Regions from separate parts of the Streptomyces sp. NPDC031049 genome, predicted to be linked through region 1. Evidence: riboswitches for the same ligand, from Rfam matches in the RefSeq annotation. Region 1 holds a riboswitch; the other holds the start of a gene.
What was found. A riboswitch is a leader RNA that binds a small molecule or an ion and turns the genes downstream of it on or off. The one in region 1 is predicted to bind thiamine pyrophosphate.

Region 2: it holds a riboswitch for thiamine pyrophosphate, as region 1 does, so the genes downstream of both, thiO (glycine oxidase ThiO) here and ACZ45Q_RS27850 (thiamine ABC transporter substrate-binding protein) in region 1, are expected to answer to the same signal.

The regions. Positions count from the first base shown of each region.
Region 1 is NZ_JBVIGC010000019.1:88,992-103,211, forward strand. It holds gene ACZ45Q_RS27810 (FtsK/SpoIIIE domain-containing protein) at 1-1,006, opposite strand, end outside; gene ACZ45Q_RS27815 (SCO3933 family regulatory protein) at 1,021-1,371, opposite strand; gene ACZ45Q_RS27820 (GntR family transcriptional regulator) at 1,521-1,889, shown strand; gene ACZ45Q_RS27825 (helix-turn-helix domain-containing protein) at 2,124-3,338, shown strand; gene ACZ45Q_RS27830 (NUDIX domain-containing protein) at 3,358-3,843, shown strand; gene ACZ45Q_RS27835 (e9imm peptide) at 3,840-4,049, shown strand; gene ACZ45Q_RS27840 (hypothetical protein) at 4,468-5,277, shown strand; gene rlmN (dual-specificity RNA methyltransferase RlmN) at 5,402-6,508, shown strand; TPP riboswitch at 6,584-6,689, shown strand; gene ACZ45Q_RS27850 (thiamine ABC transporter substrate-binding protein) at 6,815-7,852, shown strand; gene ACZ45Q_RS27855 (ABC transporter permease) at 7,891-9,492, shown strand; gene ACZ45Q_RS27860 (ABC transporter ATP-binding protein) at 9,495-10,523, shown strand; gene ACZ45Q_RS27865 (maleylpyruvate isomerase family mycothiol-dependent enzyme) at 10,549-11,349, shown strand; gene ACZ45Q_RS27870 (LAETG motif-containing sortase-dependent surface protein) at 11,462-12,178, opposite strand; gene ACZ45Q_RS27875 (VOC family protein) at 12,470-12,877, opposite strand; gene ACZ45Q_RS27880 (hypothetical protein) at 13,020-14,220, opposite strand, start outside.
Region 2 is NZ_JBVIGC010000005.1:72,796-87,015, forward strand. It holds gene ACZ45Q_RS10235 (2-hydroxyacid dehydrogenase) at 1-801, shown strand, start outside; gene ACZ45Q_RS10240 (anthranilate synthase family protein) at 753-2,633, opposite strand; gene ACZ45Q_RS10245 (trp operon leader peptide) at 2,729-2,791, opposite strand; gene ACZ45Q_RS10250 (class II 3-deoxy-7-phosphoheptulonate synthase) at 3,179-4,531, shown strand; gene ACZ45Q_RS10255 ((2Fe-2S)-binding protein) at 4,700-4,954, shown strand; gene bfr (bacterioferritin) at 5,004-5,507, opposite strand; gene ACZ45Q_RS10265 (sulfite oxidase-like oxidoreductase) at 5,698-6,345, shown strand; gene ACZ45Q_RS10270 (deoxyribonuclease IV) at 6,353-7,231, opposite strand; gene pknB (Stk1 family PASTA domain-containing Ser/Thr kinase) at 7,414-9,363, opposite strand; gene ACZ45Q_RS10280 (thiazole synthase) at 9,482-10,276, opposite strand; gene thiS (sulfur carrier protein ThiS) at 10,280-10,507, opposite strand; gene thiO (glycine oxidase ThiO) at 10,504-11,697, opposite strand; TPP riboswitch at 11,695-11,806, opposite strand; gene ACZ45Q_RS10295 (avidin-fold protein) at 11,859-12,209, shown strand; gene ACZ45Q_RS10300 (NAD(P)/FAD-dependent oxidoreductase) at 12,242-13,492, shown strand; gene ACZ45Q_RS10305 (Rv2175c family DNA-binding protein) at 13,608-13,973, shown strand.

The DNA of each region.
Region 1 (14,220 bases):
TGCCCTTGCCGAGTTCGGAACCGAAGCGCTGCCCGCAGATTTCGAGGTAGATGCCGGCGGCGCGGCCGAGCTGGGCGAGGCGGACCAGGGCGGTGATGATGCGGTCGCGGCGCTTCTCCTCCTCCTTGCTCGCGAAGAGGGCGAGTTCGGCGACCTCGTCGACCAGGACCACGACCGGCACCGGCCGCAGATCCTCGGGCAGGTCCCAGATGTCGGCGGCGATCTCCGCATCCGGCACGGCGACGCTGATGCGCTGCTCGGCCCGGATGAGCTGGTAGACGTCCTCCATGTGTCCGACGAGCGCTTCGAGGAGATCGAGGGCGGTGTCGGGGTTGTCGGCGAGCGCGGAGAACCGGCGGGCCAGCGGGAAGAGTTCGACGCCTTGCTTGCAGTCGATGCCGACCAGGGCGACATGGTGCGGGGCGAGCCCGGCGACGAGGTTGCGCTGGTAGACGGACTTGCCGGACTCCGTAGCTCCCAGGATCAGGCCGTGCGGGACGGCACGGTAGTCGCGGTAGTGCACCGCCCCGTCCTCCCGCAGCGCCACAGGGATGCGCATCGGCCGGGGCGCGGCCGGAGCGGGCATCTGCACGCGCTTGAGGACGTCGTAGCCGGTCATCCGCACCTCGACCACACCCGAGCGCAGCTCGCGGGAGGTGACGCCGTAGACGCCGAAGGAGTGGCGGAGCCGGTCGGTGGCGGCGGCCACGTCGAAGGCGTCCTGGCCCGGCTGGAGCTTGAGGCGCAGGACCAGGCCGGTACGAGTGGGCCGTAACCGCAAGATGCGCGGGGGCCGGGACTCAGGCGCCGGCCGATTCGCCATCCGGGCCAGAGCCAACCGCCAGCGTGAGGGCGGGACCGTCAGCCCGCACGCTTCCATGACCGAGGCGTAGCAGACCAGGACCCGCACCGTCGCGACCAGGGCCCCGAAGGTGAGCCAGTACCAGGCGGGGCGCCGCCACCGCAGGAGACCCGCAGCAGCGACGACCACAACCACAGCGACCATGAACCACGTCATGATCAGGCAGCCTTCGAGCCCGCAGCGGCCAGCGACGTGACCGCGACCGCCCGGAACGCGATGCCGTGCCGCTTCTGGCCGTTGAACTCGTTCTCCCACGGCCGGGCGACCAGCCCCGTCAGCGCAACCGGGGTACCCATGGCCAGCTCACCGGAGATACCGGTCTCCGGGACGGTCACGGACAGGATCTCGACCTCGTCGTTGGCCGCGAACATCACGTTCACGGTCATGAGCTTCGCACCGGTCTCGGCGTCGACGGCCAGCTCACCGGTCCGGCGGTCCTTCACCTTCGGCTCCGGAGACTTGGCGACCATCACGGTCGCGGCGGAGGTGTCGACGGGGATCTGACGCATGAGAGCGCTCCTAGACGTCGTAGAACTTGACGCACTTAGTACGTCGGCTTGCTATGAGCCTGCACCTAACGCACTTAGTACGTCAAGTACTTCTCGACGGTTGTCGGTCCGGTGTGCTGCACTTAGTGCGACAAGCACGGAGAGGGGCTATGGCCGAGTTCACTGGGCGAGCGAAGTACCTGGAGATCGCCGACGACTTCAAGAGGCGCATCCGGCAGGGAGAGCTTGAGCCGGGCAAGAAGCTGCCGTCCGAGACGGAGCTGATGAACACGCACGACGTCTCGCGAACCGTGGCACGTCAGGCCATCTCACGGTTGCGTGAGGACGGCTACGCGATCTCTCACCAGGGCAAGGGCAGCTTCGTCACCCTTCCCGAGGAGCCCCGCCGGACGAAACACAGCCCGGAGTTCGAGGAGATCGCCGGGTACCTGTCGGACGTACGGCGCGAGGTGCGTCGGCTTGCGGAGCGGATGGATCAGCTTGAGCAGCTGGTCCGGAAGCAGCCGCAAGACGGCTGACCAACTCGTCTGCACGGCGCCCAATGCCCTCCACCTCCTCTGAGAGGTCCCTCAACTCTTGGCACAGCTCAACCACTTCGGCCGGGGTCAGCGGCATCGTGGCTCCTCCGTCGCGTGCTCGTCCTGGTAGCTCCTGGGGGTAGCAACAACGCTAGGAGCGAGGCGCCGCACTACCCCGGAAAATTCCTCCGGGGTCCCATAGGGAGATGGGAAGACGCTCTAGCCATGCGAGGAATGACGACGAGCCTGACGATCGGTGAGCGAGTCGCTTGGTACCGCCGCAGGCGAGGTATCTCCCAAGAGGTCCTGGCCGGGCTGGTCGGCCGCACGGTGGACTGGCTGAGCAAGGCGGAGAACAACCGGATCGAGCTGGACAGGCTCTCGGTCATCAAGGCACTGGCCGACGCCTTGGACGTAACGCTCGGCGACTTGCTGGCCGAACCGACTCTCCTGGAGTGGACAGCGGACAGCGGCACCCGCACGGTGCCGGCGCTTCGTACCGCCCTCATGAACTACCGTCAGCTGACGCCACTCTTGGGTGTTACGACCGAGGGTGAGCCGACGTCGCTCGACGAGCTACGCAGCAGCGTCGCCGAAGTCTGGGACGCCTACCAGGACTCGCGTTACGGGCTCGCGACTCGCCGACTGCCGCTCCTGTTGGCCGACGCCCTCATCGCGGTGCAGGCGTACCAGGGGCGAGAGCGAGAGCGGGCGTACGAGCTGATGGCGATGACGTATCAAGGTGCCGCGATGGTGCTGACCAAGCTCGGCGAAACCGATCTGGCCTGGATCGCTGCCGACCGTGGGCTGGCCGCAGCACAGCAGTCAGGGAACGCGGTGATCACCGGATCTCTGTTCCGCTCTGTGGCTCACTGCCTTCTTTCGAACGGCCGCTTCGACGCAGCCGTGCAGCTCGTCGGGGATGCCGGGCAGTATCTGCGGCCAGGGCTCAACGACCCGACGCCCGAGTTCCTCTCTGTCTACGGGACCCTGTACCTGGCAGGCTCCATGGCGTCGGCTCGCGCGGATGACCGAGCGACAACGGGAGACTTCCTCGAGGAAGCGGCCCAGGCAGCCCGACGACTCGGAGCCGACGCCAACCACGTCTGGACCGCGTTCGGACCGACGAACGTCGCCATCCACCGGGTGGCCACGGCAGCCGAGCTGGGAGACATGCAGATCGCGGTGGATCTCGGGCCACAGATCGACACGGCCGGGCTGCCGACGGAGCGACGTACGCGGCACAACCTCGAAGTGGCTCGTGCGCTCAGCGCGCACAACCGGATGGATGACGCGCTCGCGAAAGTCCTCGAGGCGGAGAGCTGGGCACCTGAGCAGGTGCGGAGTCACTACCTGGCCCGGGAGCTGGTGCTGACGTGGGTGCGAGGGCAACGCGGCCGGCCGAGCCGGAGTCTGGCGGACCTGGCCGACAGGCTGCATGTGGTCTGAGCTGGGTACCCTCAGCTGCATGGCAGCCAACGCACACGAAGCGAAGATGGCGCATCCGCGTATGGCAGCGGGTGCGCTTTTCTTTGACGACGCGGGTCGAGTCCTCATGGTGGAGCCCACGTACAAGGACTACTGGGACATCCCTGGAGGCTACGTCGAAACCGGTGAATCTCCTCTGCACGCTGCCGTCCGCGAGGTCCGAGAGGAGCTGGGGATTACCCCGCGCATCGGGCGACTCCTCGCAGTCGACTGGGCCCCGAACGAGGCCGAGGGGGACAAGGTGCTGTACCTCTTCGACGGCGGCCAGCTCGACCGCGAGCAGTTGGCCGGCGTCGAGCTTCAGGCCGACGAGCTGAAGAGCTTCGCGTTCCTCACTCCGGAGCAGATCACCGAGCGCACCATTCCGCGGCTGGCCCGACGCATCCTCGCAGCGACAGAGGCCCGGAACGAAGCGGCTCTGGTGTACCTGGAACACGGTCAGAAGCCAGGCGACCGCGCGGCATGAATCGCGATGAAGCCGTCGGCCTGGTGCAGCGGCTCATGGATGGTTCCTACGCGGACGACGCTGAGTGTGACGTGATGATCACGGCCCTTGAGCGCGGCACTGGCTGTCCGCACATCAGCGACTACATCTTCTGGGCTTCAGACCCTGAGCCCACAGCCGAGAAGATCGTGGACCGAGCCTTGGCGTACCGGCCGTTCGCCCTGTGATCAGAGCGCGGTAAGACTTTCCCTACTTCATCAAGGCCCGCGCACGGCGCGGGCGCGCGCCGCCTCTGCGGCGCGGCCTGCCTCCTGTCTGCGCCCCGGCTGGCCGCGCCCGGCGGCGCGCTCGGCGGCTGCGGGCATGAAGTGGGAGACACCCTCTGTGGCTGGGGCGGTCGGCTCCACGGCTTTAGGCAGCCACTTTGGGGCGAGCCTCGAAGATCATGGCCCCAACGTCGTGCTTTAGCGGGCAGGTCCACAGACTGCCCGACGCGCCGGAAGCTTACGGGGCCATGATCACTCGCCCCAAAGCAGCTCCAGCCCAAAGCCGCTCCGCCGACCTCTCCGGAAAACCACTGCGCCGAGGCTAGCCCATCTGCAACAATTCGCCGTCAGGTCGATTCCGCGAAACAGGGGAGGGCGCGTGGAGGGGGAGACGGACGAGCTGGCTGCGATTCCGGATCACGCGACCGCAGCCGCATGGAATTACTACCGGTACCACTTCGCGCAGATCCAATACATGACCTCTGCAAACTTGGTGTTCGGTGACTATGAATCCCTTCTGGAGCGTCTCGGTGTAGCGTTTTCCGAGATTGCGCCAGACGGCCCAGAGGCGCTATTCCCGCATTGGTTCAGGCGGCGGGACTTCTATAAGGCAACACTAAATAAGAACCTCCCTATCATCGCTGAATACGGCATGACGCGGTGTATCGAAAACTTCCTGTCATACGTTTCCGAGATACTGACTGAAGTCCTGTCCCGCAGGCCGCACCTCCTCAAGAGCCAAGAACAGGTGACATACGAGGAGGTCCTTGCTCACGATTCCATCGAAGAGTTCGCCGCGTGGGCGGCGGAGCGGCGCGTCAGTCAACTGTCCTTCAAGGGGTTGGAAGAAATTGCCGTCTATATCGAAAAGCGCCTTGGTCTAGCGCTGCACGACAACGACTCTGACTGGCGCACTCTTCGACGAGGTGTGGCAATTAGAAATCTAGTTGTTCACCGGCGTGGAATTGCGGATGATCGGTTCGTGCGCATTGTCCGGGATGCGGAAAAAGGTAAGCGCTACGAATTCACGCTCAGAGATTACATCAACGTAGCAGTTGGTGCGAAGCGAGTGGTCCAAACCTTCGATGAAAAGGTAGCCGAAAAGTTTGGCCTACCGCGAACCCAAGAAGACGCTGACGGATTCTGGAGAAAGGGGGTCTGGGCTAGTGATAGCAATTCGGATACTTGAGTTCCCTGGGCCGTCCCTGGGCCGTCCGAAGCCGACCAACGCTGACAGTCGGCACCCACAGGTGACCACCCCCACCCCGCTCTGGCCTGGGCTCCCCGAGTCGATCTGCGACACTGGTACAGCCATGCCTAAGCCCGGAGAACTCACTTTCGTCGCCCCGCGCGGAGCCAAGAAGCCGCCGCGGCATCTCGCCGACCTCTCGCCCGCCGAGCGCAAGGAGGCGGTCGCTGCTGTCGGGGAGAAGCCGTTTCGTGCCAAGCAGCTCTCGCAGCACTACTTCGCGCGGTACGCGCACGACCCGGAGCAGTGGACGGACATTCCGGCCGGTTCCCGGGCCCGGCTGAAGGAGGCGCTGCTGCCGGAGCTGATGACGGTCGTCCGGCATCTGTCGACCGACCAGGGCACCACCCGCAAGACGCTGTGGAAGCTGTTCGACGGCACGCTCGTCGAGTCCGTGCTGATGCGCTACCCGGACCGGGTGACCATGTGCATCAGCTCGCAGGCCGGCTGCGGGATGAACTGCCCGTTCTGCGCCACCGGGCAGGCGGGCCTGGACCGCAATCTGTCCACCGCCGAGATCGTGCACCAGATCGTGGACGGGATGCGGGCGCTCAGGGACGGCGAGGTCCCAGGCGGTCCGGCGCGGCTGAGCAACATCGTGTTCATGGGCATGGGCGAGCCCCTCGCCAACTACAACCGCGTCGTGGGCGCCATCCGCCGGCTCACCGACCCCGAGCCCGACGGCGTCGGGCTGTCCCAGCGCGGCATCACCGTGTCGACGGTCGGCCTGGTGCCGGCCATCCACCGGTTCGCCGACGAGGGCTTCAAGTGCCGCCTGGCCATCTCGCTGCACGCGCCCGACGACGAACTGCGCGACACCCTGGTGCCCGTGAACACCCGGTGGAAGGTCCGGGAGGTGCTCGACGCCGGTTTCGAGTACAGCGCCAGGTCCGGGCGCCGGCTGTCCATCGAGTACGCGCTGATCCGGGACATCAACGACCAGGCCTGGCGGGGTGACCGCCTCGGGCGGCTGCTCAAGGGCAGGCCGGTGCACGTCAACCTGATCCCGCTCAACCCCACGCCCGGCTCCAAGTGGACCGCCTCGCGCCCCGAGGACGAGAAGGCGTTCGTCGAGGCCATCGCCGCCCATGGTGTGCCGGTGACGATCCGGGACACCCGGGGACAGGAGATCGACGGGGCGTGCGGTCAGCTCGCCGCGAGCGAGCGGTAACCTGACCGTCGTAAGAGCGGCCCTGTCATCGGGCCTCTCCACAACTTCACAGCGTTGACATCGTCATCAACCACGCAATTCCGACAGGGGAGCGCCACAGCGCTGAGAGTGCGGCACCGGCCGCAGACCCTCCGAACCTGGCCCAGGTCATTCTGGGTAGGGAGATCGGTCACCACTCGAGCTGTTGCGCCCTGCCCGGGAGCCGTCGGAGGCTTCCGGGCAGGGCCGCGTCTTCTCCTGGTCACCCAGGAGGAATCAGTGAGCAACACCACCAGGCGCGTCGCCGCGGCCGTCGCCGCGCTCGGCATGGCCGGCGGCCTCGCCGCGTGCGGGTCGTCCGAGGACGGCGGCAAGGGGTCCGGCGACCCCAGAACCGTGACCCTCGTCAGCCACGACTCGTGGGCCGCGTCGAAGGACGTCATCGCCGACTTCGAGAAGACCTCCGGCTACAAGGTCAGGGTCCTGGAGGACGGCGACGCCGGGCAGGCCGTCAACAAGGCGATCCTGACCAAGGACAACCCGCAGGGCGACGTCTTCTTCGGCGTCGACAACACCCTGCTGTCGCGGGCGCTGGACAACGGCCTGTTCCAGCCGTACGAAGCCAAGGGCCTCGACCGGATCGACGCGTCCTTCAAGATCGACGACAAGCACCGGGTCACGCCCGTCGACTACGGCGACATCTGCGTCAACTACGACAAGGCGTACTTCAGCGAGCACGAGCTGGCCCCGCCCGACTCCCTGGACGACCTGACCCGGCCGGAGTACAAGAACCTCCTCGTCACCGAGAACGCCGCCACCTCCTCGCCGGGGCTCGGCTTCCTGCTCGGGACGGTGGCCGAGTACGGGGACGACGGTTGGCAGGGCTACTGGAAGAAGCTCGAGGCGAACGGCGTGAAGGTCGTCGACGGCTGGGAGCAGGCCTACAACGAGGAGTTCTCCGGCTCGGCCGGCGGCAAGCAGGCCGGCGGCGACCGGCCGCTCGTCGTCTCCTACGCCTCCTCCCCGCCCGTCGAGGTGATCTACGCCGACCCCAAGCCGGAGACCGCGCCCACGGGCGTCGCGACCGGTACCTGCTTCCGGCAGACCGAGTTCGCCGGACTGCTGAGCAACGCGAAGAACCCCGACGGCGGCAAGGCGCTCATCGACTTCCTCATCAGCCGGAAGTTCCAGGAGGACCTGCCGCTGAACATGTTCGTCCACCCGGTGGTGAAGGACGCGAAGCTGCCCGCCGAGTTCACCGAGTTCGCGCCGGCCGTCGACAGCCCCCGGACCATGGACCCGGCGAAGATCGCCGACCACCGTGACGAGTGGGTCAAGACGTGGACGTCGCTCGTACTGAAGTAGCCGCCCGCCGCACGGGGAACGCGGCGCGGCTCGCCCTCATGGCCGGGCCCGTCGCGTTCTTCGGGGTGTTCTTCGCCTACCCGGTCGCCGCGATCGTCGCGCGCGGCCTCAGGGCCGACGGCACCTGGCACCCCGGCCGGATCGGCGAGGTGCTGACCGAGCCCGGCATCCGGGACGTGCTGTGGTTCACCACCTGGCAGGCCCTGGCCTCCACCGCGCTCACCCTGCTGATCGCCCTGCCCGGCGCCTACGTCTTCGCCCGCCTCGACTTCCCCGGCAAGCAGGTGCTGCGGGCCGTGGTCACCGTGCCGTTCGTGCTGCCGACGGTCGTCGTCGGCACGGCGTTCCTGGCGCTGGTCGGGCGCGGCGGGCTCCTCGACGACCTGTGGGGCGTGCGGCTGGACACCACCGTGTGGGCGATCCTGCTCGCCCACGTCTTCTTCAACTACGCCGTCGTCGTCCGCACCGTCGGCGGCCTGTGGTCGCAGCTCGACCCCCGGCAGGAGGAGGCCGCCCGGATGCTGGGCGCCTCCCCGCTGCGGGCCTGGCGGCAGGTCACCCTGCCGGCGCTGTCGCCCGCCGTGGCCGCCGCCGCGCTGATGGTGTTCCTGTTCACCTTCACCTCCTTCGGCATCGTCCAGATCCTCGGCGGGCCCACCTTCGCCACCCTGGAGGTGGAGATCTACCGGCAGACCTCCCAGGTGTTCGACCTGTCCACGGCCGCCGTGCTCACCCTGGTCCAGTTCGCCGCGGTCGCCGCGATCCTCGCCGTGCACGCCTGGACCGTACGGCGGCGGGAGAGCGCCCTGAAACTGGTGGACGCGGCCGGCACCGCACGCCGGCCGCGCGGGGCCGGGCAGTGGGCGCTGCTGGCCGGGGTCCTGGCCACCGTCGCCCTGCTGCTCCTGCTGCCGCTCGCGGTGCTGGTAGAGCGGTCCCTGGGCGCGCCCGGCCTCGGCTACTACCGGGCGCTGACCCGGGAGGACGGCGGCGCCTTCCTCGTCCCGCCGATCGAGGCGGTCGGCAACTCGCTCCAGTACGCCGTCGTCGCCACCGCCATCGCCGTGGCCGTCGGCTCGCTCGCCGCCGCGGCGCTGGCCCGCCGGGACGCCGGCCGCCTGGTGCGCGGCTTCGACGCGCTGCTGATGCTGCCGCTCGGAGTGTCGGCGGTGACCGTCGGCTTCGGGTTCCTGATCGCCCTGGACGAGCCGCCGCTGGACCTGAGGTCCTCCTGGATCCTGGTGCCGCTGGCGCAGGCGCTGGTCGGCGTCCCCTTCGTCGTACGGACGATGCTGCCCGTGCTGCGGGCGGTGGACGTACGGCTGCGGGAGGCGGCGGCCGTGCTCGGTGCCTCGCCCTGGCGGGTGTGGCGGGAGGTCGATCTGCCGCTGGTGCGGCGGGCGCTGCTGATCGCGGCCGGCTTCGCCTTCGCCGTCTCGCTCGGGGAGTTCGGGGCGACCGTGTTCATCGCACGGCCCGACAACCCGACGCTGCCGGTCGCCGTGGCCCGGCTGCTGGGCCGGCCGGGGGATCTGAACTACGGCCAGGCGATGGCCCTCTCGACGATTCTGATGCTGGTGTGCGCCGTGGCGCTGCTCGTCCTGGAGCGGCTGCGGACCGACCGGAGCGGGGAGTTCTAGACATGCGGCCGAGTCTGCTCAGCGTCGAGGGCGCCACCGTCCGCTTCGGCGGGCGCGCGGTGCTGGACGCCGTCGACCTGGAGGTCGGCGAACACCAGGTGGTGTGCGTGCTCGGGCCCAGCGGCAGCGGCAAGTCGACGCTGCTGCGGGCGGTGGCCGGGCTCCAGCCGCTGGACGCCGGACGGGTGCTGCTCGACGGGGCGGACCGGACGGGCGTGCCCGCGCACCGGCGCGAGGTCGGGCTGATGTTCCAGGACCACCAGCTCTTCCCGCAGCGCGACGTCGCCGGGAACGTCGCCTTCGGCCCCCGGATGCACGGCGCCTCCCGTGCCGAGCAGCGGCAGCGGGTGGAGGAGCTGCTGGAGCTGGTCGGGCTGCCGGACGCCGCCCGCCGGGCCGTCGCCGGGCTGTCCGGCGGGGAGCAGCAACGGGTGGCGCTGGCCCGGGCCCTCGCGCCCCGCCCCCGGCTGCTGATGCTGGACGAGCCGCTGGGCCAGCTCGACCGCTCGCTGCGCGAACGGCTGGTCGTGGAGCTGCGGGAGCTGTTCGGCCGGCTGGGCACCACCGTGCTGGCCGTGACGCACGACCAGGGCGAGGCCTTCGCGCTCGCCGACCGGGTCGTGGTGATGCGGGACGGGCGGATCGCCCAGTCCGGGACGCCGCTGGAGGTCTGGCAGCGACCGGCCGACGCCTTCGTCGCCCGCTTCCTCGGTTTCGACAACGTGGTGGAGGCGGCCGTCGCCGGCCAGGCCGCGGACACCCCCTGGGGCAAGCTGCCGGTGCCCGAGGACTCCCCGCAGGGCACTCGGACGGTGCTGGTCCGGCCCGCCGGAATCCGGCTCGTCGACGCCGACGCGGGCCTGCCCTGCACGGTCGCCGCCCGCACCTTCCGGGGCACCCATGTCGCCGTGCACCTCCAGCCGGAGGACGCGCCCCGGCTGGAGGCGGCGTGCGCGCTGCGCGCCGCGCCCGAGGTCGGGGACCGGGTCGGGGTCGAGTTCGACGTGGCGGAAATCGTGGTGCTCGACTGATCACCCCGCTCGTAGGGTGAGCGGCATGACACACCTCGCACACGACCGCTACTGCGACGAAGTCGCCCACCAGGTGGAGCAGTTCAGGTCCGTACTGGCCTGTGGTGCCGACCTGTCCGCGACCGTGCCGACGTGCCCGGACTGGACTCTCGAGGAGCTGGTACGGCATGTGGGGCGCGCCCTGCGCTGGGTGGAGCTGATCGTCCGCACCCGGGCCCAGGAGGACGTCCCGATCGACCGGGTGCCGGGGAACGAGGGGCCGGCGGGCCGGGGTGACGCCGCCGCGCTCGAGGCGTGGCTGGCGGAGTCCGGCGCGTCGGTCGTCGCGGCGCTGCGCGAGGCAGGGCCGGACCTGCGGGTGTGGACGTGGTCCGGGGCCGACACCTCCGGCTTCTGGGCCCGCCGGATGGCACACGAACTGGTCGTGCACCACGCGGACGCGTCACTGGCCGCCGGGCGGCCCTTCGCCGCGGTCGCGCCCGAGGTGGCGGCCGACGCGGTCGACGAGTGGCTGTGGATCGTGCGGTTCGCGCAGGAGGCCCTGCCCGACACCCCGGCGAACGAGCTGCGGCTGCCCGGCCGGTCCCTCCATCTGCACGCCACCGACACCCCGCCCGAGCTGAACGCCGAGTGGCTGATCGAACCGGCCGAGGACGGCGTGACCTGGCGTCGGGGGCACGAGAAGGCGGACGTCACCCTGCGCGGTCCGCTCACCTCCCTCCTGCTCGCCTTCTACCGCCGGACGCCGGTGGACGCGCCCGGGCTGGAGGTGCTCGGCGACCGGAAGCTGCTGGAGTTCTGGCTGGAGCGGGCGACCTTCGGGTGAGGGCCGGGGGACCGGCGCGCCGAGGGCTGCGGCCGAGGGGGTGGCGGGGCGGGGACGGCGATGGCCCGCCCCCGGGCGGGGACGGGCCACGAGTGTGCCGGTTCGCCAGGCGTCAGCGGTTGCCGTTCGCCCCGCGGCGGCGCATGCCGAAGAAGACCGCGCCGCCGCCGACCGCGACCAGGGCGGCCGCGATGCCGGCGATCAGGCCGGTGCTGGAGTCCGCACCGGTCTCGGCGAGGTTGGACTCACCGGCCGGCGACGGGGCGTTGCTCGAGGTGCCCGCGGGAGCGGTGCTCTCGCTCTCCGACGCCGCCGGGGCCGACGGGGACGGAGCGGGGGCCTCGGACTCCTCGGCCGGGGACGAGGTGCTCGCCGACGGGGTGGGCTCCGACGGCGTCGGAGCCGGCTCGTCGCCCTTGTCGCAGGCGGTCGCCGGGGTGACGAGGTTCGGCTTGATGTCCTCGTCGACGTAACCCTCGGCCTTGACGTGGACGCGGTACTCGGCGTTCGGCTTCCAGTTCTCGGCGAAGGTGATGGTGACGCCCTCGCTGGAGCCCTTGACGACCTGCTCGCCGACCTTCTTCGCGTCGGCGCCGTTGTTCTGGAGATAGACGGTCACGGTGGCGGGGACGCCGGAGGGGTCCTTGTCGGTGACGGTGATGACACCCTTGGTGCCGTCGCACACGGCGGCGGCGGAGAACTCGCTGATGTCGCAGGCGAACGCGTTGCCGGCGGCACCGACCGCCAGGGCGAGGGAGGCGGAGGCGACGCCGAGGGCGCGGATGCCACGGCGGGACGCCGTGCGGCTGGCTATGGACAGGACTGCCACGTTGGTCCTTTACAAGGTGCGCAGATTGCGGGGGGTGGATGGGGGCCGACACCGCGGCCGGCGGCTCGTTGCCGGTGGCCGCTGACGCGGCATCAGCACCCCAGGAGTCTCACTGGTCTATAAGCGTTGCATAAGCAGTGTCAACGCATATGCCACTCAAGGGCGTTGGCTTTGCCGTCTTATTAACCGACGGCACGTTTCAACGCCGCCATCCGGACGCTGAGATCCGGCCCCGCATACGCGTGCGGGCCGTCGCACCGACGGCCCGCACGGGGTGGTGGTGATGTCCGGTCAGCCTTCGACCGCCGCCGGGTCCATCCACACGACCTCCCAGGTGTGGCCGTCGAGGTCGTCGAAGGCGCGGCCGTACATGAAACCGAGGTCCTGGGTCTCGCCGGTGGGCGAACCGCCGGCCGCGATCGCCTTGTCCACCAGCTCGTCGACCTTCTCGCGGCTCTCGGCGCTCAGGGCGATCAGCACCTCGCTGGACTTCGTCGCGTCCACGATCTCCTTCTTCGTGAACTCGGCGTACTTCTGCCGGGAGAGCATCATCGCCACGATGGTGTCGCTGATCACGACCGAGGCCGTGGAGTCGTCGCTGAACTGGGGGTTGATCGTGTAGCCGAGCTCCGTGAAGAACTTCTTCGAGGCGTCGATGTCGTTCACGGGCAGGTTCACGAAGATCATCTGCTGGTACATGCGGGGCTCCCCATCGGTGGCGTGCCGTCGGTGTGCGTACGGTGTCGTGCTGTTCGGTGGGGTAGACCGGGGGGCCGGTCGGAACTCATCGGCGCTGCGGAGGTTTTCCGGGAACTTTTTTCGGCCGCTCGGGGCCGCGGGGCTAGGAGCCGCTCAGGGGCAGCGCCGCCAGTTCGGCGACGGCCAGCGTCAGCGGGAGGAACAGGGCGAGCAGCGCACCGGCGCGCACCGCGGCGGCGCCGCGCAGCGTCCCGGCGGGCGCGCCCAGGCGCAGCAGCGCGGACGTGGTCTCGGCGCGGGCGTGCTTGGCCTCGACGGCGGCGGTGAGCAGGGTCGCCACGGCGCAGCCGGCCACGACCAGCGCGCCCAGGGTGCTCAGCGGACCGAAGGCGGCCGTGTCGTCGGCGGAGTACGCCGTCACCGCCGCGTACGCCGCCGAGGCGACCGCGCAGACCACACCGAGCGGGCGGCCGATGCGGGTCGCCTCCTCCATGAGGACGCGGCCGGCCAGCAGGCGCAGGGCCCCGGGGCGGGCGGACTGGAGCAGGCGGCCGCACAGGTGGGTGAGGCCGGGGCCGGCCAGGGCCAGGCCGAGGGCGGTGAGGGCCCAGCCGATGAGGACGCCGGTGGAGGGGGTGCCGGTGCCGGGGGTGGTGCGGTGGGCGTAGGTCTCCACGGTGAGGCCCGCGGCGAGGAGGGTGATGCCCCAGGGGAGGGTGGTGAGGCCGGTGGGGTTGGCGGCGGAGCCGGGGTCCGGCGGTGAGAGGGTGCCGTCGGTCGTGGTCCCCGGGATGGGGTCGCTCTCCGGAGCCGGCGGGGTGCCTCCCCCAAAGGCGGTATCCCCGGCGCCCACCCGCACCGCCCCGGCGGCACGACTGCCCGCGGGCTGCGCGGCCGCGGTGGCGGGGCCGTCCGCGGGCAGGGCCGTCGGCCGGGCCGGGTCGGGGAGAGCCGCCCCGGGGGAAGCCGCCCCGGGGGGAGGCGCCCCGGGGGGAGGCGCGTCCGGCGTGGCGGCCTCCTGGGCGACCCCGCGTTTGCCGGCCGTGACGAAGCGGCCGTAGCGGCCGTAGGCGCCGAAGGTCTCCCGGGTGGCCAGGCCGTACGCGCCGAAGCGGCCGTAGCGGCGGGCCGGGTTCGCGGCGTCGGGGCGGGACGGGCGGGGCTCCCGGGGGCGGAGCAGCAGGGCGACCGTCGCCGACGCGGTCAGCGGGACCAGCGCGAGCAGGGTCAGCACCGCCGGGACGGGCAGTGGCTGCCCGGGGGCGAGGGCGCCGGCCGCGGCGCCGTCGAAGGGCGCGCCCGGCAGAGCGGGGGCGCCGCCCGTCAGGTCGCCGCGCAGGTGG
Region 2 (14,220 bases), on a different contig from region 1:
GGTGGCACCCGGATGGTCGCCCAGCGCTCCACCGGTTTCAACAACATCGACCTGACCACGGCCGAGCGCCTCGGCATGACCATCGCGCGGGTGTCGTACTACTCGCCCCACTCCGTCGCCGAGTTCGCCTGGGCCCTCGCCATGGCCGTCAACCGCCGCATCGTGCGCGCCTTCACCCGCACCCGCGACTTCGACTTCCGGCTCCAGGGACTGATGGGCCGGGACATGCACGGGCGCACCGCCGGCGTCCTCGGCACCGGCAAGATCGGCGAGGCCTTCACCCGGATCGCCCACGGCTTCGGCATGCGGCTGCTCGGCTGGGACGCCGCCGAGAACCCGGCCTGCCTGGAGCTGGGCATGACGTACGTGCCCAAGGAGCGGCTGCTCGCCGAGTCCGACCTGGTCACCCTGCACGTACCGCTGATGCCGGAGACCCGGCACCTGGTGGACGCCGACGCCCTGAAGGCCATGAGGGACGACGCCATCCTGATCAACTCCAGCCGCGGAGGGCTGATCGACTCCGCGGCCCTGGTCACTGAGCTGCGCGCGGGCCGCTTCACCGGCGTGGGCCTGGACGTGTACGAGGCGGAGGCGGGCCTGTTCTTCCTCGACAAGTCCCTGGAACCCATCGCGGACGACACCCTGGCCCGCCTCGTCACCTTCCCGAACGTCCTGGTCACCTCGCACCAGGCCTACTACACCGAGGACGCCGTCCGGCAGATCGTCGGCACCACCGCGCGCAACGTCGACGACTACCGGGCCGGGCGCCGCTCGGAGAACGTGCTCGTGCCGCGCAGCTGACCGACCAGCTCCCGCACCACGGCCGCGCCGTTCAGCGTCAGCACCGACTCCGGGTGGAACTGCACGCCGGCGAAGCCGGGCCCGCGCAGCGCGTGCATCTCACCGTCGGCGGCGCGGCTCACCTCGATGCCGTGCGCGGCCAGCTCCTCGGCGGCGTCGTCGTCGCAGTGCGCGACGAAGCTGTTGTAGAAGCCGACCGTCTCCGGCCGCCCGAACAGGCCGATCTCCACCTGCGCCCCCTGGTACGGCACCTGCTTGCGGACGATGTCCAGCCCCAGTTCGGCCGCGATCAGCTCATGGCCGAGGCAGACACCGAGGACGCCGTGCCGGTGGTCCCGGACCACCTGCGTGGTCAGGGAGCGCAGGAAGCGCATCTTCGGGTCGGCGAGGTCCGCCGGATCACCGGGGCCGGGACCGAGCACCACCGGTCCCTCGTGCCCGAGCACCTCCTCGCGCAGGCCCGGCTCGTCGTAGCGCCGTACGGTCACCTCCAGGCCGCCGGCCCGCAGCACGTGCGCGAGCATCGACGTGAAGGTGTCCTCGCCGTCGACGACCAGGGCGTGCCCGGTCAGCTCCGCGGACGCCTCCTGCATCCGCAGCCAGAACGGGGCCAGCGAGGCCCGGCGCCCGTCCAGCGCGGCCCGCACCCGGGGATCGTCGGAGAGCCCGGGGCGGCCCTGTCCCGCACGCGGCGGTGCGGGCCGTACGCCGAGCGCCGCGAGGACGCCCGCCGCCTTCGCGTGGGTCTCGGCGACCTCGCCCGCCGGGTCCGAGCCGCGCACCAGCGTGGCCCCGACCGGTACCCGCAGCCGCCCGGCCGCGTCGATGTCGGCGGTCCGGATGAGGATGGGGGAGTCGAGGACCTGCGCACCGCCCGGGTCCCGGCCCAGCAGCGCCAGCGCGCCCGCGTAGTAGCCGCGCCCGCCGGCCTCGTGACGCCCGATCACCCGGCAGGCGTTCTGCACGGGCGAGCCGGTGACGGTGGCCGCGAACATGGTCTCCTTCAGCACCTCCCGCGCGTCCAGCGTGGACCTGCCCCGCAGCTCGTACTCCGTGTGCGCGAGGTGGGCCATCTCCTTCAGCCGGGGTCCGACGACCACCCCGCCCATGTCGCCGACGGTGCACATCATCTTCAGTTCCTCGTCGACGACCATCGACAGCTCCTCGATCTCCTTGCCGTCGGCGAGGAAGCCGAGCAGATGCTCGGGGGTGGGGCCACCGGCGGGGTAGCGGTAGGTCCCGCTGATCGGGTTCATCACCACCGTCCCGCCGGACATCCGCACGTGCACCTCCGGGCTGGCGCCGACCAGCGTCCGGTCCCCGGTGTGCACCACGAACGTCCAGTACGCGCCCCGCTCGCCCTCCAGCAGCCGGCGGAACAGCGCGAGCGCGTCGGCCCGGCCGAAGTCCGGGATCCGGCCCTCGTACGTCCGCCGGATCACGAAGTTGGCGCCCTCGCCCCGCCCGATCTCCTCGCGCAGCACCCGCCCGACGATCCCGGCGTACTCCTCGTCGCCGACGTCGAACCCGCCGCCCTCGACCCGCACCTCGTGCGCGGGGAGCTGTGCGAGGGCCTCGGCGAGCGGGAGGTCGTGGCGCTCCTCGGGGGTCAGCACCAGCAGCGGCGTGCCGTCGTCGCGGACGTCGAAGCCGCGCTCGCGGATCTGGCGGAAGGGAACGAGCGCGAGGCCCTCGTCGGGCAGATCGGCGAGGCGGTCGCGGTCGGCGACGGGGCCGACGAGGACCTCCACCGTGTCGTGGTCGAGGCCCGGGGTGCGGCGGTGCAGCAGGGCGAACGGACGGGGATCGTCCAGCAGGCCGAGCAGGTTCATGGTCCGTGGCTCCTTCTCGGGGGAGAGGAGCGGGCCGCCGGACACACCGAAGGCCGCCCCTCGGGCGGCCTTCGCGATGTCGTGGGTACGCGCAGTCAGTGGGCCGCCGGATGAGCGGTCCACCACCAGTCCTGGTTCCGGGTCGGGTGCGCGAACATGCCTTGACCCTAGCGCATCAGCAGCAGATCGAGGCTGCGGTCGAGGTGACGCGTCAGTTCGGCGCCCACCGGGAGGGTGGCGGGGACGGCGTGGGCGAGCTGGGTGTGGCCCAGGCAGACGCTGTAGGCGAGCAGCCCGGTCGGGGCGGCACGGCACGGTCGTCGAGGTACTGTCCGACGACGCCGAGCCGGCCGCCACCGGCTCTCTCGCCCGCCCCACCCGCCGCGGCCGGTACGTCCGGCTGCTCCAGCGCCTGCCCTGGGACCGCCCGTCCGCGGTCGACGTCCCCGCCTCGCCCTCGCGGCGTCCCGGGCGGGAGAGCGAGCCTCGTCTCACTTGGTGAGCGGCGGAATGGACGGCGCATCCGACCCCGTAATGTGGAAGCCGTGACCGTGAACGCTAAGACCAGCGCGAGTGCTGGCAACACCTGGCGAGACCTGCCCGCGGCGCAGCAGCCCGAGTACCCCGACACCGAGGCTCTGCGCGCAGTGATCGCGGACCTCGAGTCGTATCCGCCGCTCGTCTTCGCGGGCGAGTGCGACCAGCTGCGCGCCCGGATGGCGGCCGTCGCCAAGGGAGAGGCGTTCCTCCTCCAGGGCGGCGACTGCGCCGAGGCCTTCGACGCGGTGTCCGCGGACCACATCCGCAACAAGCTCAAGACGCTGCTCCAGATGGGCGCCGTGCTCACGTACGCCGCCTCCGTGCCCGTGGTGAAGGTCGGCCGCATCGCCGGCCAGTACTCCAAGCCGCGCTCCAAGCCGACCGAGACCCGCGACGGCGTGACCCTGCCGACCTACCGCGGCGACTCCGTCAACGGCTTCGACTTCACCGAAGAGGCCCGCGTCCCGGACCCCGAGCGGCTCAAGCGCATGTACCACGCCTCGGCGTCCACGCTGAACCTGGTGCGCGCCTTCACCACCGGCGGCTACGCCGACCTGCGCCAGGTGCACGCCTGGAACCAGGACTTCGTGAAGTCCTCGCCGTCCGGCCAGCGCTACGAGCAGCTGGCGCGCGAGATCGACCAGGCGCTCAACTTCATGCACGCCTGCGGGGCCGACCCGGAGGAGTTCAAGACCGTCGAGTTCTACTCCTCGCACGAGGCGCTGCTGCTCGACTACGAGTCGGCGCTGACCCGCGTGGACTCCCGCACCGGGCAGCTGTACGACGTCTCCGGGCACATGGTGTGGATCGGTGAGCGCACCCGGCAGCTCGACCACGCGCACATCGAGTTCGCCTCGCGGATCCGCAACCCGATCGGCATCAAGCTCGGCCCGACCACGACGGCCGAGGAGGCGCTCCAGTACATCGACCGCCTCGACCCCGAGCGGGAGCCGGGCCGGCTGACCTTCATCGTCCGGATGGGCGCGGACAAGATCCGCGACCGGCTGCCGGAGCTGGTGGAGAAGGTGACGGCCTCGGGCGCGACGGTGGCCTGGGTGACCGACCCGATGCACGGCAACACCTTCGAGGCCGCCTCGGGTCACAAGACCCGTCGCTTCGACGACGTGCTGGACGAGGTCAAGGGCTTCTTCGAGGTCCACAAGGCGCTCGGCACCCACCCGGGCGGCATCCACGTGGAGCTGACCGGCGACGACGTCACCGAGTGCGTCGGCGGCGGCGACGAGATCTTCGTCGACGACCTGCACCAGCGCTACGAGACGGCCTGCGACCCTCGGCTGAACCGCAGCCAGTCGCTGGACCTGGCGTTCCTGGTCGCGGAGATGTACCGGGACCAGTGACGGCGCGCCCGTGGGACGGGCGACAGCGTGCCCATGACATGGGCGGGGAATGGGGCGCGGGTCACACAGGATCCGCGCCCCCTCCACTTTTGTGGCCCCGGCGGGATGGGTAAGGTTAGGTTTGCCTCACCGATAAGTCGGGCCTCCGGTCATCGGTACGGCACGACCATGTACCCCGCTCGGGAGGTGAACCGCGTGTTCGTCTGCAGCTGCTTCGGTGTCACCGAGGAACAGGTGAAGAGCCACGCGGAAGCCGGTGCCTGCACGCCCCGGCAGATCGCCTCCGCCTGCAAGGCGGGCACCGACTGCGGCGGCTGCGTCCGGCGCATCCAGGCGCTGCTCGGCCGTGGCGCCTGCCCCCGCCGGCAGCTGATCGACAGCGGTGAGCCCGCGCTCGCGGCAGAGGTGCCCGAGGCGGCCTAGCGCGCCCCCGGAACCGCGGCCGGGCCGTGGCCGCCCGGAGAGAGGCCGCCTACACGGAGTCCGGCCCCGAGGAGTCCGGCTGGGACTGCTCGATCACCGTCGACAGGTACAGCGACTCGCCCAGCTTCTCGATCAGGTCGAGCTGGGTCTCCAGGTAGTCGATGTGGTGCTCCTCGTCGGCGAGGATCGCCTCGAAGATGTTGGCCGACGTGATGTCGTTCTTGCTCCGCATCACCGCGATGCCCCGGCGCAGCCGGTCGATCGCCTCGACCTCGATCTCCCGGTCCGCCTGGAACATCTCGGTCACCGTCTGCCCCACTCGCACATGGAACAGCCGCTGGTAGTTGGGCAGGCCGTCCAGCAGCAGGATGCGGTCCGTGAGCACCTCCGCGTGCCGCATCTCGTCGAAGGACTCCGCGCGCGTGTACTTGGCGAGCTTGGTCCAGCCCTTGTGGTCCTGCAGTTTCGAGTGCAGGAAGTACTGGTTGATCGCGGTCAGCTCGGCGGTCAGCTGCTCGTTGAGGAATTCGATGACCTCGGGGTCGCCCTGCATCGCATGGGCTCCTTCCGCACGGGAACTGGCAGGATGCGCCGCATGATTGCACCGGCAGCGAAGATCGTCCAGTAAGTCTTGACTTAGTAAGTAAGTACAGGCTTAGTCTTAAATGTCGGAGTTGCGGTTTTTGCCGGACATCGACTTGGCCAGTTCGGGAGCATCGCCACCGGTCTGTCAGGATGGAGACATGGGTCAGCCGGTGGGACGCGAGCAGGGAGAAGGCGGTACAGGAGGAGCGGTACGGCCCGGGCTCCCGCCGGGACAGCGGCTCCAGCGCGGCTGGCCCGTGACGCACTACGGGCCGGTACCCAAGTTCCGCCCGGAGCGCTGGGAGTTCCGGGTCTTCGGCGCCACCGCCGACGGTGAGAAGCACAGCTGGAACCACGAGGAGTTCACGGCCCTGCCGTACACCACCGTAGTGGCCGACCTGCACTGCGTCACCAAGTTCAGCATGCTCGGCTCGGAGTGGGGCGGCATTCCCGCCACCACCGTCCTCGGCCTCGCCCCGCCGGCTCCCGCGGTCACCCATGTGATGGTGTGGGCCGAGTACGGATTCAGCTCCAACCTCCGGCTGTCCGACTTCGCCGCCGAGCACACACTCTTCGCCACCCACAAGGACGGCGAACTGCTCACGGCCGAGCACGGCTTCCCGCTGCGCCTGATCGTGCCGCACCTGTACGCCTGGAAGGGCCCCAAGTGGGTCCGCGGCGTCGAGTACATGACCGCCGACCGCCGCGGCTTCTGGGAGGAGCGCGGCTACCACAACATCGGCGACCCGTGGCGGGAGCAGCGCTACTCCTACCAGGAGGAGCCCGGCGACGGCCCGGAGCTGTAGCCCGGTCTCAGCCGTCCCGGAGCTTCTTCAGCCGCTCCACGTCCGCCGCGTGCCCCTCCTTGCCGCCCGGTGTCTCGATGACCAGCGGCACGCCCTCGGTCGCCGGGTGCGTCATCAGCTCCCGGAACGGGTCCTCGCCGATGTGCCCGGCGCCGATGTTGGCGTGCCGGTCCTTGTGGGCCCCGGCCACGTCCTTGGAGTCGTTGGCGTGGATCAGCTTCAGCCGGCCCTCACCGACCGTCTCCACGAGCAGGTCCAGCGTCCGGTGCATGCCGTGCGGTCCGGCCAGGTCGTGCCCGGCGGCGAAGACATGGCAGGTGTCCAGGCACACGCCCAGCTTCGGATGGGCGTCCAGCGCCTCGAAGTACGGCCCGAAGTCCCAGGTGCGCGAGCACAGCGACGCGCCCTGCCCGGCGGTCGACTCCAGCAGCAGGTACGGGTCGTCGTCGTGGGTCAGTTCCTCCAGCAGCGGCAGCAGGTGCTCGCGCACCTGCTTCAGCGCCACGTCCCGCGCCCGGCCGCCGGTCGCGCTGCCGGTGTGCACCACGACGCCGAGCGCGCCGATGGCCCGGCCGCGCCGCAGCGAGTGCCGCAGCGACTGAACCGACCGCTCCACGGTCGCCTCGGTGTGCGAGCCGAAGTTGATCAGGTACGGGGCGTGGACGTACGCGGGCAGCGACCGGGCCGCGCACGCCTCGCGGAACGCCTCGTCCTGCCGTGGGTTGCCCGCCGGGGTGGCCCAGCCACGCGGGTTGGCGACGAAGACCTGCACGGCCTCCGCCTCCAGGTCACGGGCGTAGGACAGCCCCACGGAGTGCAGGCCGCCGGCCACGGGGACGTGGGCGCCGACGGGGTTGCGGACGGCGCCGGAGTGTTGCGTGTTCACCCGTTCAGGGTGCCATGCGGACGCCCTCGTCCCGTCGGCGGACCGGCACCCCGGGGACCGGCCCCGCGGGTACCGGCCCCGTCGGCGGACCGGCCCTGCGCGGCCGGGCCCGGGAAGGGCGGGCGGCGTCCGCGGGACGTCGCCCGGTGGCGTGCGGGCCGTGGCCGGGGTGGGTGGTGGCGTCAGCGGATGGTGATCGTGACGGTGGAGCCCTTCGGGGCCGTGTCGCCGCCCTCGACGGACTGCTCCTTGACGGTGTCGCCGAACAGCCCGAGCAGCCCGCGGTCCTCCTCGACCCGGAACCCGGCCTCCTGCAGCTCCCGCCGGGCGTCGTCGACGCTGTCGCCGACCACGTCCGGGACCTCGATCATCTCGGGGCCCTTGGAGAGGGTCAGCGTCACCGTGTCGCCCTCGGCGGCCCGGCTGCCGCTGCCGGGTGTCTGCCGGGCGACGCGGCCCGCGTCGTGCTCGGAGTGGACCCGCTCGGTCGCGGTCTTCACCTCGAGGCCGGCCTCCTCCAGCTCGGCCCTGGCCTCGTCCGCGTCGTCGCCGGTGACGTCCGGCACGTCGACCGGGCTGCCCTTGCTGACCGTGAGCGTGACGGCCGAGCCGGCGCGCACCTTGGTGCCCTTGGCCGGGCCGGTGGAGATCACCATGCCCCGGCGCACGTCCTCGCTGAACTCCCGCGTGACCATCCCGGGCTCCAGGCCCTGCTCCTTCAGCAGGGACCGCGCCTCCTCCAGCCGGTAGCCGTCGACGTCGGGGACCCGCACGGTCTCGGGGCCCTTGGAGATGGTCAGCGACACCGAGTCGTGGCTGCGGATGCGGGCGCCCGCCTTCGGGTCGGTGCTGATCACCGTGCCCCGCTCCACGGTGTCGCTGTAGGCCTCCCGCACCCGGCCGACGTCGAGCCCGGCCTCCTCCAGCCGGTCCCTGGCCTGCGCCTCGGTCTTCTCCAGCAGCGGCGGGACCTTGGTGAACTGCCCGGAGTTGATGTACCAGACGCCCGCGCCGACGCCGAGCACCATCAGCACGGCCACGACGACCGCCATGGGCCCTCGGCGCAGGGCGGTCCGGCGCCGGGGCGGCAGGGGCGGCGGGGACCGGAACCGGCTGGTGCGCTGAACCCCGTCGGTGCCGGCCCCACCGCCTCCGCCGTCGGGGCCGTCCCCGTCGACCGGCAGCGGCCGGGGGAGGGTCAGCGCGCGCGGGATCACACTCGTGCGGTCCTCGGCGTTGTCGTGCTCGGCGGTCAGCGCCTGCGGCGGCACCGCGTCGAGCTCCTCGTCGCCGAGCCGGGCCCGCGCCTCGCGGACCCGGGCGAGCAGCGCCACCGCGTCGTGCGGGCGGATCTCGGCGTTCCGTGCGGTCGCGGAGGCGACCAGCTCGTCCAGTTCGTACGCCATGCCGGGCACGGCGGCCGAGGGCGGCGGGACGTCCTCGTGGAGGTGCTGGTAGAGCACCTGGGCGGGGGAGTCCCCGGCGTGCGGCTTGCCGCCGGTCAGCATCTCGTACAGCACGACGCCGCACGCGTACACGTCGACCCGCGGGTCGGCGGTGCCGTGCTCGATCTGCTCCGGCGCGAGGTAGGAGACGGTGCCGAGGACCGAGCCGGTGGTGTGGGTGACGGTGTCCACGGCGCGGACCAGGCCGAAATCGGCGACCTTGACCCGGCCGTCGTCGCCGATCAGGACGTTCTCCGGTTTCATGTCCCGGTGGACGAACCCCGCGCGGTGCGCCGCGCCGAGCGCGGCGAGGACCGGTTCCAGGACGTCCAGCGCGGCCCGGGGCTGGAGCGCCCCGCGCTCGCGCAGCAGGTCGCGCAGGGTGCAGCCGGAGACGTACTCCATGGCCAGGTAGACGTACGCCCCGTCGGTGCCCTGGTCGAAGACCTGCACGACGTTGGGGTGCGCGAGCCGGGCCACCGACTTCGCCTCACGGATGAACCGCTCGACGAACGACGCGTCGGCCGCGAGCGTCGGGTGCATCACCTTCAGCGCGAGCACGCGGTCCAGGCGGGTGTCCACGGCCCGGTAGACCGTGGCCATCCCGCCGACCGCGATCCGCGCGTCGACGCGGTACCGGCCGTCGAGCACCTGCCCGACCAGAGGGTCCTGAAGGGTCGTGTCCACGCAGGTGAGTGTACGAGCCACCACGGACACCCGGCGGCCCGAAAGCCTTCACCCCCCGCTACTGAAGCGCACCTGTGACGCTTCCCACGCACGACGGGAAAACCCGGGCGACGCCGGATCAGAACGCGGGGCGCTCGGGGTCCAGCACCGCCAGCCCCTCCCCGGGAGACGACGCCGTCGCGAAGTGCCGCCGGGGGATCCGCCCCGCCAGCCGGGCCAGCCGCCCCGCCTCCACGGCACTGCGCATGGCGGCGGCCATCAGCACCGGCTCCTGAGCCCGGGTGACCGCCGAGGCCAGCATCACCCCGGCACACCCCAGCTCCATGGCCAGTGCCGCGTCCGACGCCGTCCCGGCCCCCGCGTCCAGGATCACCGGCACGCGCGCGTGCTCCACGATCAGCTGGAAGTTGTGGGGGTTGCGGATCCCGAGCCCGGACCCGATCGGCGACCCCAGCGGCATGATCGCCGCGCAGCCGACGTCCTCCAGCTTCCGCGCCAGCACAGGATCGTCATTGGTGTACGGCAGCACCGTGAAGCCGTCGTCGACCAGCGTCTCCGCGGCCTCCAGCAGTTCGATCGGGTCCGGCAACAGCGTCCGCTCGTCGGCGATGACCTCCAGCTTGACCATGTCGGTGCCGAGCGCCTCCCGCGCGAGCCGGGCGGTGAGCACCGCCTCCCCGGCGGTGTAGCAGCCCGCGGTGTTCGGCAGCACCCGGATGCCGAGCCTGTCCAGCACCGACAGCACGGACCCGTGCACGGACGGGTCCACCCGCCGCATGGCCACCGTGGTCAGCTCCGTACCGGAGGCCACCAGCGACCGCTCCAGCACGTCGAGGCTGGGGGCCCCGCCCGTGCCCATGATCAGGCGGGACGTGAAGGACGTACCGCCGAGGACGAAGGGATCGTCGGCCATGGGTCAGCCTCCTTGGACGGCGGTGAGGACTTCGACGCGGTCGCCCTCGGCCAGCGCGGTGGACGACCACCGCGCGCGCGGGACGACGGTTTCGTTCAGGGCGGCGGCCACACCGGACGGCGCCTCGGTGAGGGTCCCCACCAGGGCGTCGAGCGTGGTTCCGGGAGCCACCTGACGCGGCTGCCCGTTGAGCGAGACGGTGACCGGAGTCTGTGCGACCTGGGTGTTCATGCGGACTGCTCCGTGAGGGCGGGGGCGGCGTCGAAGCGCCGAGGCGAGAAGGGGCGGGCGTCCTGCGGGAGGTCGCCCGTGGTCAGGGCGTGCGCCATGACGTCACCGGTGACGGGCGTCAGCAGCACGCCGTTGCGGTAGTGGCCGGTGGCCAGCAGCAGGCCGTCCAGGGCGCTCGGGCCGAGGATCGGCGCGTTGTCCGGGGAGCCGGGCCGCAGCCCCGCCCGGACCTCCGTGAAGGGCAGCTCGGTGAGTCCCGGCACCAGCTCGTGGGCGTCGCGCAGCAGCTCGTACACGCCCCCCGCGGTGACCGTGGTGTCCCAGCCCATCTCCTCGCTGGTCGCGCCGATCACCAGTTCGCCGTTCTCGCGGGGCACCAGGTAGACGTGGTTGCCGCGGACCACGGCGCGCACCGTCCGGCTCAGCAGCGGCGCCGGGTGCTGCGGCATGGACAGCCGCACCACCTGCCCCTTCACGGGCCGCACCGGTGGGCGGACGTCGTCCGGGACCCCCGCCAGCCGCCCGCTGAGGCTGCCCGCGGCCAGCACGGTCCGCCCGGCCGCCAGCCGGGTGCCGTCGGCCGTGACGACACCGGTGGCCCGGTCCCCGGCGACCGTGAGCCGCTCGGCCCGCACCCGGTGGAGGACCACGCCCGCCCGCTCGCAGGCGGTCACCAGCGCGTGGGCCAGGCGCCGGGGGTCGATCTGATGGTCGCCGTCCACCCGGAGCCCGCCGCGCACGCCCGGCGCGAGCATCGGCTCCAGGCGCCGGCAGTCACGCCCCGACAGCCACTCCGACTCCAGACCGCACTGCCCCTGGAAGGCGTGCAGTTCCCGCAGGTGGGCGCGGTCGTCGGCGTCCAGCGCGACGGCCAGGGTGCCGCAGCGGCGGTAGCCGAGGGCCTGCCCGGAGGCCTCGGCCAGCTCGGCAGCGAACTGCGGATAGCGGCGGGCCGAGGCGAGGTTCAGCGCGAGCAGGGTCTGCTCGCCGTAGTGCAGCTCCGTGACGGCGGCCAGCATCCCCGCCGCGACCTGGGCGGCCCCGCCGCCCGGTTCGGGGTCCACCACGGCCGTGGTGAGCCCGCGCTGCGCGGCCCGCCACGCCGTGACCAGGCCGATGATCCCGCCCCCGACGACGAGGACGTCCGAGGTGCCCGTGCTGCTCGTGGGCGGCGTACCTGTGGGCGACATGGGCGTCCAGCCCCTCCCTTCGCCGGCATGACCCGGATCAGGTTCGTACGGTCGGAGGCCGCCAGCCTCCCTCTCAGCCCGGTGCGTCCGGGCTCCCGCGAGTGCCTTACGTTGGCCACCCTAACGGTTCGTTCACCGCCTCTGTAAGGGAGCATCCGCCCGTGGCACGCCCGCTCGACGGTCTCGTCCTCGCCCCCGTCGCCGACCAGGCACCCGGCCAGGTCGGTACCGGCACCCGCTTCACCTACCACGAGAAGGACGGCGTCGTCTGGGCCGAGTACGCCGGCGGCGACGTCGTACGCGGCCATCTGGTGGGCACGCGGGAGGGCGACCGGCTCGACTTCCGCTACGTGCAGCTCAGGACCGACGGCAGCACGGCGTCCGGGCACTGCGTGTCGACCGTCGTCGACCTGCCGGACGGGAGGGTGCGGCTGGAGGAGAGCTGGGAATGGGAGTCGGGGCCGGGGCGCGGCACCAGCGTTGTGGAGCAGGTCACGGCGCACGGCCGCTGACTGACAAACCGTCAGGTGTCTAAGGTGATCAGGTGAGCGAGCAGACGCGGGAACGGGGACGGGAACAGGGCGCGCCGCCCGGCCACGTGGTCGTGGTCGGCGCGGGCATGGCCGGTGTGCAGACGGCGGTGGCCCTGCGCGAACAGGGGTTCACCGGCACGGTGACGCTGATCGGCGCGGAACCCCACCAGCCGTACGACCGGCCGCCGCTGTCCAAGGCGGTGCTGCTCGGCACGGCCGAGGGCTCCGCCTTCGACGTCGACTTCGAGGCGCTCGGCATCGAGCTGCGGCTCGGCTGCGAGGCACGGGACCTGCGCCCCGGAGCGCACGTCCTGGACACCTCCGCGGGCCCCGTCCCGTACGACGTCCTCGTGCTGGCGACCGGTGCCGAACCGGTCCGGCTGCCCGGCATCGAGGGCGTGCCCGGCGTGCACCTGCTGCGCACCCTGGACGACGCCGAGCGGCTGCGCCCGGTGCTCGTCCGGCAGCACGACATCGTGGTCGTCGGCGCCGGCTGGATCGGCGCCGAGTTCGCCACCGCGGCGCGCGAGGCGGGCTGCGCCGTGACCGTCGTGGAGGCCGCCGACCGGCCGCTCGCCGGCGCGCTGCCCGCCGAGGTCGCCGCCCCGATGACCGCCTGGTACGCCGACGCCGGCGTCGATCTGCGCACCCACGCGCGCGTGGAGCGCGTGGAGCCCGGCGCCGTGGTCCTCGACGACGGCACGCGCGTACCGGCCGGCGCGGTCGTCGTCGGCATCGGCGCCCGGCCCGCCACCGCCTGGCTCGCCGGCAGCGCCGTCGAGCGGGGCACGCACGGCGAGGTCCTCGCCGACGACCGGCTGCGCACCTCCGTGCCCGACGTCTACGCGGTCGGCGACTGCGCCTCCTTCCCCTCCGGCCGCTACGGCGAGCGGCTGCTCGTGCACCACTGGGACAACGCCCTCCAGGGGCCGCGGACGGTGGCCGCCAACATCCTGGGCGCGGCCACCGGCCGGGCGCCCGCGCTCTACGATCCGGTGCCGTACTTCTGGTCCGAGCAGTTCGGGCGCTTCGTCCAGTACGCCGGCCACCACGCGTCGGCCGACACCACGCTGTGGCGCGGCGACCCGTCCGGCCCGGCCTGGACCGTCTGCTGGCTGCGCGAGGGCCGCCTGGTGGCCCTGCTGGCCGTGGGCCGGCCCAGGGACCTCGCGCAGGGCCGGCGGCTGATCGAGTCCGGTGCGCGGATGGACCCGCGGCTGCTCGCGGACCCGGCGAGGCCGCTGAAGTCGGCGACGGCGTAGGGGCCTGGCGCGCGCGGGTCGTCCGTGGGGCGGCCCCGGGCGGGCTCCTCACCCGTCCGCCCGACCCGGACGGGTCCGGCTTCCGACTGTCAGTGGCAGATGGCAGGCTTGAGACGTGACCGAGATTGACGCAAAGACCGATGCTCTCGTCCCCGCCTGGCTCACCCTCCCCGACATCGCCGAGATGCTCGGCGTCGAGGTGACCCGCGTGCGGCAGCTGGTCAAGGAGGGCCAGCTCATCGCCGTACGCCGGGGGGAGAACAGGGCGCTGCACGTCCCCGCGGACTTCATCGACGGAGACAAGGTCGTCAAGGGCCTGTCCGGAACGCTGACGCTGCTGCGGGACGACGGCTTCACGGTCGAGGAGATGCTCGAGTGGCTCTTCACGCCCGACCCGTCCCTGCCCGGCACCCCCGCGCAGGCACTGCGCGAGAACCGCGGCACGGAGGTGAAGCGCCGGGCGCAGGCCCTCGCCGTCTGACCCGCCGCACCGACGGCGTACGGGGCCACGGCCGACCGTGGCCACGGCGACCGCGGCCACGGCCGGGCACGGCCACGGTGAGCCGTGGCCCCGTACGCCACGGACAGAGACACCGACACCGACACCGACACCGACACCGACACCGACACCGACCGGTACCCTCCGATCCGCTGACGAGGGCGGCCGGATCTCCGGACCGCCACCGACACCGACCGGGGGCACACCGGTCCGCCACCGGCGCCGGCCG